2 regions of the Bacillus sp. JJ1122 genome follow, and region 2 is predicted to be linked to the other one. Evidence: a T-box and tRNA genes for the amino acid it is inferred to sense, from the RefSeq annotation. Region 2 holds a T-box; the other holds one or more tRNA genes.
What was found. A T-box is a leader RNA that pairs with one kind of tRNA and senses whether it is charged. The one in region 2 lies ahead of glyQ (glycine--tRNA ligase subunit alpha), so its partner is inferred to be a tRNA-Gly.

Region 1: it encodes a tRNA-Gly, which carries the amino acid that the T-box ahead of glyQ (glycine--tRNA ligase subunit alpha) is inferred to sense. The anticodon was not compared.

Annotation. Positions count from the first base shown of each region.
Region 1 covers NZ_JBALQL010000042.1:97,979-101,401, reverse strand. Annotated here, with positions in the region: gene V7201_RS21010 (hypothetical protein) at 1-181, opposite strand, end outside; gene V7201_RS21005 (hypothetical protein) at 174-416, opposite strand; gene V7201_RS21000 (hypothetical protein) at 420-752, opposite strand; tRNA gene V7201_RS20995 (tRNA-Gly) at 1,322-1,395, shown strand; gene V7201_RS20990 (B3/B4 domain-containing protein) at 1,606-2,274, opposite strand; gene queG (tRNA epoxyqueuosine(34) reductase QueG) at 2,428-3,423, shown strand, end outside.
Region 2 covers NZ_JBALQL010000021.1:19,328-22,750, reverse strand. Annotated here, with positions in the region: gene V7201_RS12370 (YqzL family protein) at 122-265, shown strand; gene recO (DNA repair protein RecO) at 297-1,049, shown strand; T-box leader at 1,098-1,268, shown strand; gene glyQ (glycine--tRNA ligase subunit alpha) at 1,424-2,314, shown strand; gene glyS (glycine--tRNA ligase subunit beta) at 2,307-3,423, shown strand, end outside.

The DNA.
Region 1 (3,423 bases), on a different contig from region 2:
CAGTTTCTGCTATGAACTTTGAAGAATACGAGCGAAACTCTTTGCTCATAGAACTATTCCAAAATTCCACCGCTTCTTTTAAATCCTTTTTCATTTCGGATGGAACAGTTATATGCAACCGTACCATCTTAGAATACTTTCGTTTTAGGACTTTCTTTTTTAGATTAGTTTCTTTACTCATTTAATGACACCGCCTTTTTTCTGTTTGCGGATTTTCTTAATCCCCTGGGTCTAATTTCGGGAACAGGATTTTCTTTCAAATACCTTTCCATAAATTTAAGAATAGCGTCATTCATACTAGTTTCATTTAAAAAAGTAGATTTTTTAAAAGCTTGTTTTAACTTTTTAGGTACTGCAATAGAAACCCTTGCTACTTCTATTGCTTGTGGAGAAATAGTCTTTTGTTTCTTCTTCACGACTTATTCCCCCTTATTCATCCAAGGGACTTCATACCCGCTAAAATTCCCTTGTTGAACTGCTGCTCTATTTACTTTAGTATTTTCGTTCACTACTGCGTCACTTTCCGCAATCTTGACCTTTTGTTCCATGCACATAGACGCTAACTGCTGAATTTCGGGATTAACCGACTTGAACGTACTTAATGAATTATACAGTTCCCCTAACTCATTAAAAAGGTTTGCTTTCTGCAATCTTGAAAGTGAAGAAAAATTCTTTTCCGAAATTTCTTTTAGTCGGTTATTAGATACACCAACTAAAGTATTCATTGATAAAAAACGATAGTTCAAATTCATGTACAACACTCCTTTTCTTGTGATTATGTGTATTATTGCATGAGTGAATATACTGTACAAGTAGGGTGTTTACGGTGATTTCTCGAGGTTTAGTTAAATTAAAGACATTAGAGGAAATAAAAAAATTTAATTAGAAATTTTATGCACCCTATACCTTAAAAAGCTCGTGTGGAATATTTTGGTAGGAAAGGCTTTTATATATAATAAAGCCGATTAAGGGTGGGGCATGTTAATATAATAAAAGTAAGGTATTACCAACTAAAATATATCATAAAGGCTTGTTTCGTTATTTCTCTTATGATAAGATAACTCTTGTATTCAATAGCACAATATCTTTTGAAAATAATAGTCTTGTGCTACATGTACTATTATTGTGCTTGGCAAGATATGCTAAAAACATCTATTATCCTTGTTATATCAAGGTTTTAGCTGAAAAGTGAAAATCGGGCGGGAAATATACACGACTCAAAATCGTGTTCCTTCTGGAGTGTCGGTTCGACCCCGACCACCGGTACCACTTTTATTATTAAACAGGGATTCCTGTTTTCTTTATTTCATTTGATATGTATGCGGGTGTAGTTTAGTGGTAAAACCTCAGCCTTCCAAGCTGATGATGAGGGTTCGATTCCCTTCACCCGCTCCATACATACGTAACTAACGCAGCATTTCGTTTCCAGAAAACGAAGTGTTGCGTTTTTTTCTGTTCGCTGAAATGGATTGTAACAAAAAATTAATAATGGGTGCTATCTCGTATTTCCCTATGAGGGGATAAAAAGGTTAAGAAAAGATTCAATGACTTTTGACTCCTTTCGAAGGAGTTCGAGTAAAGAAACTTGATAAAAAAAAGGATGCCTCAGCATCCCACAATTTTATACGTACCAGATCCCCCGTGAATTTGGATGAACATATTCATTAGTGATTCTGTCATTTTTTCTTTGCTTTCCTGTGTAGCAGATGGTCTTAAGTAAACGATTTGCAGAGCGTTCGTGGTTTCCAGCGTTACCGCGGTCCTTTCTGAGTCAACGAATGGGCTGCCAAATGGTCCTTGATCATCTGCGGAAACGATTAAGTTACTCATATTGTTTATTCTGCCATTTAAACCTGCGTACTCTTCTGTTTCTGCACCTATTCTTATATGGACATTGCCACTAAGCTTATCACAGTCATAAACACCTATAGGGAGCTGGTATTCAAGTGAGAAGAAGTTGTTCAAGTCTATCGCGCTATGTACGGATTGAAGATAGTTTTGTTTGGCTATCCTGCGATAAAGGGCTTCAGCAGAATGTCTATAACGGTTTGGATCTTTACCTGTGCTTTTGAAAATACTTCGCCATTCCTTAATGCCATCAAGCTCCGTCATATTTTTTTCTAAGAGATCAAAGTAAATGGATTCCTGGAAAAGCTGAAGCCTGCCTTTTAGCATTTGCGGAGAATCCCCTACCTGAATATCTTGATATTCTATAACCCCGACCGAAAACCCGGGTATGAGATCACAAATCGTACTGGATACTTTAATTTCCATTGATTCCACCTCCAAAACTGCTTTAAAATAGTTTATCATAAAAGTGATGTGCATTTAAAATCAGGACCTTCATAATGAATTCTTTAAAAAGATGTGTTTATATAGATAGGCCGTTTGAAAAATAAAATCTACAATGAAAGGAGGTACCTTTCAATGGACATTTACGAAATTAAGCAAGACATCATTGAATATAGCAAAACAATTGGTATAGATAAAATCGGTTTTGCAGCACCATCGACTTTCGAGGAAATGAAAATACGATTATACAGACAGCAGGAACTTCACTATCAATCTGGCTTTGAAGAAAAAGATATTGAAAAGAGAACGGAGCCCTCTCTGATCTTTGAAAAGCCGAAATCCATCATTTCGATTGCGTTGGCTTACCCGTCGAAGATGAGAACAACGGTTGTCAGCAAGAAGGGGCAGAGAAGAGGCATTTTCTGCAGGGCATCATGGGGAACGGATTACCACTCTATTTTAAGAGATCGGCTGAATAAACTTGAAGAGTATATTGCTAAGAAGGTTCCAGGTGCCAGATTCAAATCAATGGTCGATACAGGCGAACTGGTGGACAGGGCTGTCGCTGAGCGTGCAGGAATTGGCTGGAGCGGAAAGAACTGTTCCATCATCACCCCTGAATTCGGTTCATATGTCTATCTTGGTGAAATGATCACTAATATTCCATTTGAACCCGATTCACCTATGGAAGATAGATGCGGCAGCTGTAATAAATGTGTTGAGGTTTGTCCGACTGGTGCTCTTGTCCAAGGGGGACAGCTTGATGCTCAGAAGTGCATTGCTTTTGTCACACAGACGAAGGGTTTCCTTGCAGATGGGTTCCGTGATAAACTGGGCAACCGTTTATATGGCTGTGACACATGTCAGACTGTGTGTCCGGAAAATAAGGGTAAGGATTTTCACTTCCACACAGAAATGGAGCCTGATCCGGAAATTGCCAAACCGCTGTTAAAGCCATTATTGACAATCAGCAATCGTGACTTTAAAGAGAAGTTCGGATATGTATCAGGGTCGTGGAGAGGCAAGAAGCCAATCCAGCGAAATGCGATTATTGCATTGGCGCATTATAAGGATGAAACTGCTATTCCGGATCTAATCATGGTATTGAAGGAGGACCCGCGTCCTGTCCTA
Region 2 (3,423 bases):
AATTTATGCACAAGATTGTTTTACAATTTTTTCGTAACATGAAAATCTGATTGACAGGCTATGATATTCATAAGGATTTGGGACAAAAATGCTAGTGAAAAATTGAAAGGTGGGGTTTTCGATGTTGGATTTTACCTGGAAGGTTTTTTCGCAAACAGGTAACATTGACACTTATCTTCTCTTTAAGGAATTAGAGAAGGACAATCAAGAAATACCCGGTTATCAGGAGGAAGAACTAGCACAAATTGATTTTCCAATCTCATAGGTTTGTCTGTAGTAATGGATGGTGACAGCTGATGCTGCAGAAATGTGAAGGCATCGTCATTAGAACAACAGATTATGGCGAAACAAACAAAATTGTAACTTTATATACCAGGGAATTCGGGAAAGTTGGTGTGATGGCAAGAGGCGCAAAAAAGCCTAATAGCAGGCTTGCTGCCGTCACCCAGCTTTTTACGTATGGACAGTATTTATTCCATGCAAGCACTGGGCTTGGAGGTCTGCAGCAGGGTGAAATGATTTCATCAATGAGAGCGATTCGCGAGGACATCTTCCTGACAGCTCATGCCAGCTACATTGTAGATTTGACTGATAAAGTTACCGAGGATCGAAAATCAAACCCGTTTTTATTTGAACTTTTGCTCCAGACGCTTAATTATATGAATGAAGGTTATGACCTTGAAATCCTGACTAATATTTATGAAATGAAAATGTTGAATGTCCAGGGAATGTATCCTGTATTAGACAGATGTGCCAATTGTGGCAGTACTGAAGGAGAATTTCATTTTTCCATCAAGGAAGGCGGATTAATTTGCCATCGCTGCTTTGAACGAGATCCTTACCGGTTTAAAATAGCTCCTGGTACAGTAAGACTGCTCCGATTGTTTTATCTGCTTGACTTGAACCGCCTCGGAAATATTTCAGTCAAGCCCGAAACAAAAGCAGAGCTCAAAAAGGTCATTTCTGCCTATTATGATGAGTATTCTGGTCTTTACTTAAAAACGAGAAAATTTCTTGACCAGATGGATTCATTTAGGGACAGGCTATAACTATTGACATCATTACTTGTTTTCGATATTATTCAAATTAAAATTACATATGTTGCGGCGAAGGAAAAGAGTACTTAATCGCTCTGTATTAGCGAGTCCGGGTTTGGTGTGAGCCGGATTGCAGAAAATTAAGGAAGGCATTCTGGAGCGACATTTTCTTAAAGAGGCTGCTTTTTGGCAGCAAATAGGGTGGAACCGCGGGTAACTCTCGTCCCTATGCATGAATGATGTGCATAGGGGGCGGGAGTTTTTTATTTTAAACTGTGATAGTGATTATTATGATTTTTTTGGCTCTGTTGATTGGAGTGAAAATCAATATCCCAGCTAACAAAGCAATTTATATAAAAGCTATATAATAATTCGGAGGTGTTCAGATGAATATCCAAAATATGATCCTTACATTGCAAAAACACTGGTCTGAAAAAGGCTGCATCCTTATGCAGGCCTATGATGTCGAAAAGGGTGCCGGAACGATGAGCCCTTATACATTCCTGAGGGCGATTGGACCTGAGCCATGGAATGTGGCGTATGTTGAACCATCCCGCCGACCTGCTGATGGCAGGTATGGGGAAAACCCAAACAGGCTGTATCAGCATCACCAATTCCAGGTAATTATGAAGCCTTCTCCAGACAACATCCAGGAAATCTATCTAGAATCATTGAAGGCATTAGGAATTGATCCGCTTGAACATGATATCCGTTTCGTGGAGGATAACTGGGAGAACCCTTCCCTTGGCTGTGCTGGCCTAGGCTGGGAAGTTTGGCTAGATGGTATGGAAATTACCCAGTTTACTTACTTCCAGCAAGTTGGAGGATTAGATTGCAAACCAGTTTCGGTTGAAATCACTTACGGAATCGAGAGGCTTGCATCATACATCCAGGATAAAGAAAATGTATTTGATTTAGAGTGGACAAATGGTTTTACCGTAAGAGATATTTTCGGTCAGCCTGAATATGAGCATTCGAAATATACATTTGAGACTTCAGATCAGGAAATGCTGTTCAATCTGTTCAATATTTATGAAAAGGAAGCCCATCGTCAAATGGAAGCTGGACTTGTACATCCAGCGTATGATTATGTCCTGAAATGCTCGCACGTTTTTAATCTCCTTGATGCACGCGGTGCTATTTCAGTAACAGAAAGAACGGGCTATATCGCTCGCTGCCGAAATTTGGCCAAAAAAGTAGCGAAAACGTTCTATGACGAAAGAGAAAAACTAGGTTTCCCAATCATTAAACGGAAGGAGCAGGTAGAAAATGACTAAGCGCAATCTTTTACTAGAAATTGGATTAGAAGAAATGCCTGCAAGATTTATTACTGATTCCATTAACCAGCTTGCTTCCAAAGTTGAGAACTGGCTAACAAAAAATAATATTGGATTCGAAAGCATTAACTTATATTCAACACCACGCAGGCTCGCTGTCGTAATCATGAATGTAGATGAGCGCCAGGAAGACAGCGTAGAGGAAGCTAAGGGCCCGGCAAGGAAAATTGCTCTTTCTGAAACAGGAGAGTGGTCAAAAGCAGCAATGGGCTTTACACGTGGTCAGGGAATGACGGTTGAAGATATTTTCTTCAAAGAAATCAATGGTGTTGAATATGCACATGTCAGCAAATTTATAAAAGGGCAGGAAACCTCCGCTTTGCTTGTTGAATTACAAGCGATCATCACGAGCATGTCATTCCCAAAGAATATGCGCTGGGCAGATTTAGATATGCGATACGTAAGGCCAATAAAATGGCTGGTGGCGATGTTCGGCAGCGATGTAATTCCATTCGAAATTGCTGGCGTTCGAACAGGGAAGGTTACGAGAGGTCATCGATTCCTTGGAGAAGATGAAGTGACGATATCAAACCCTGAAGAATATGAAGAAACATTACTAGGACAGTATGTGGTCGCTGATGCCCAAAAACGAAAGGATGCCATCCTTTCACAACTTGAAAAAATCGAGGAAGAAAACAGCTGGACAATTCCAGTTGATGAAGATTTGCTCGAAGAGGTTAATAATCTGGTTGAATATCCGACTGCATTATACGGCCGATTTGAGGAAGAATTCCTGGAAATCCCAAGCGAAGTACTTATTACTTCAATGAAGGAGCATCAGCGTTATTTCCCGGTAACTGCGGAAGGAAAATTGCTTCCTCATTTTGTAACCGTAAGGAATGGCGATCACCTTCATATCGAAAAAGTAGCACGGGGTAATGAAAAGGTACTTAGAGCAAGATTGGCTGATGCTGCATTTTTTTATAAAGAAGATCAAAAACTGCAAATTGAAACTGCTTTGGATAAACTTAAGACGATTGTTTATCATGAAGAAATCGGCACAATTGCTGAGAAGGCTGAGCGTGTTCGTAAGCTTGTCAATTTAGTTG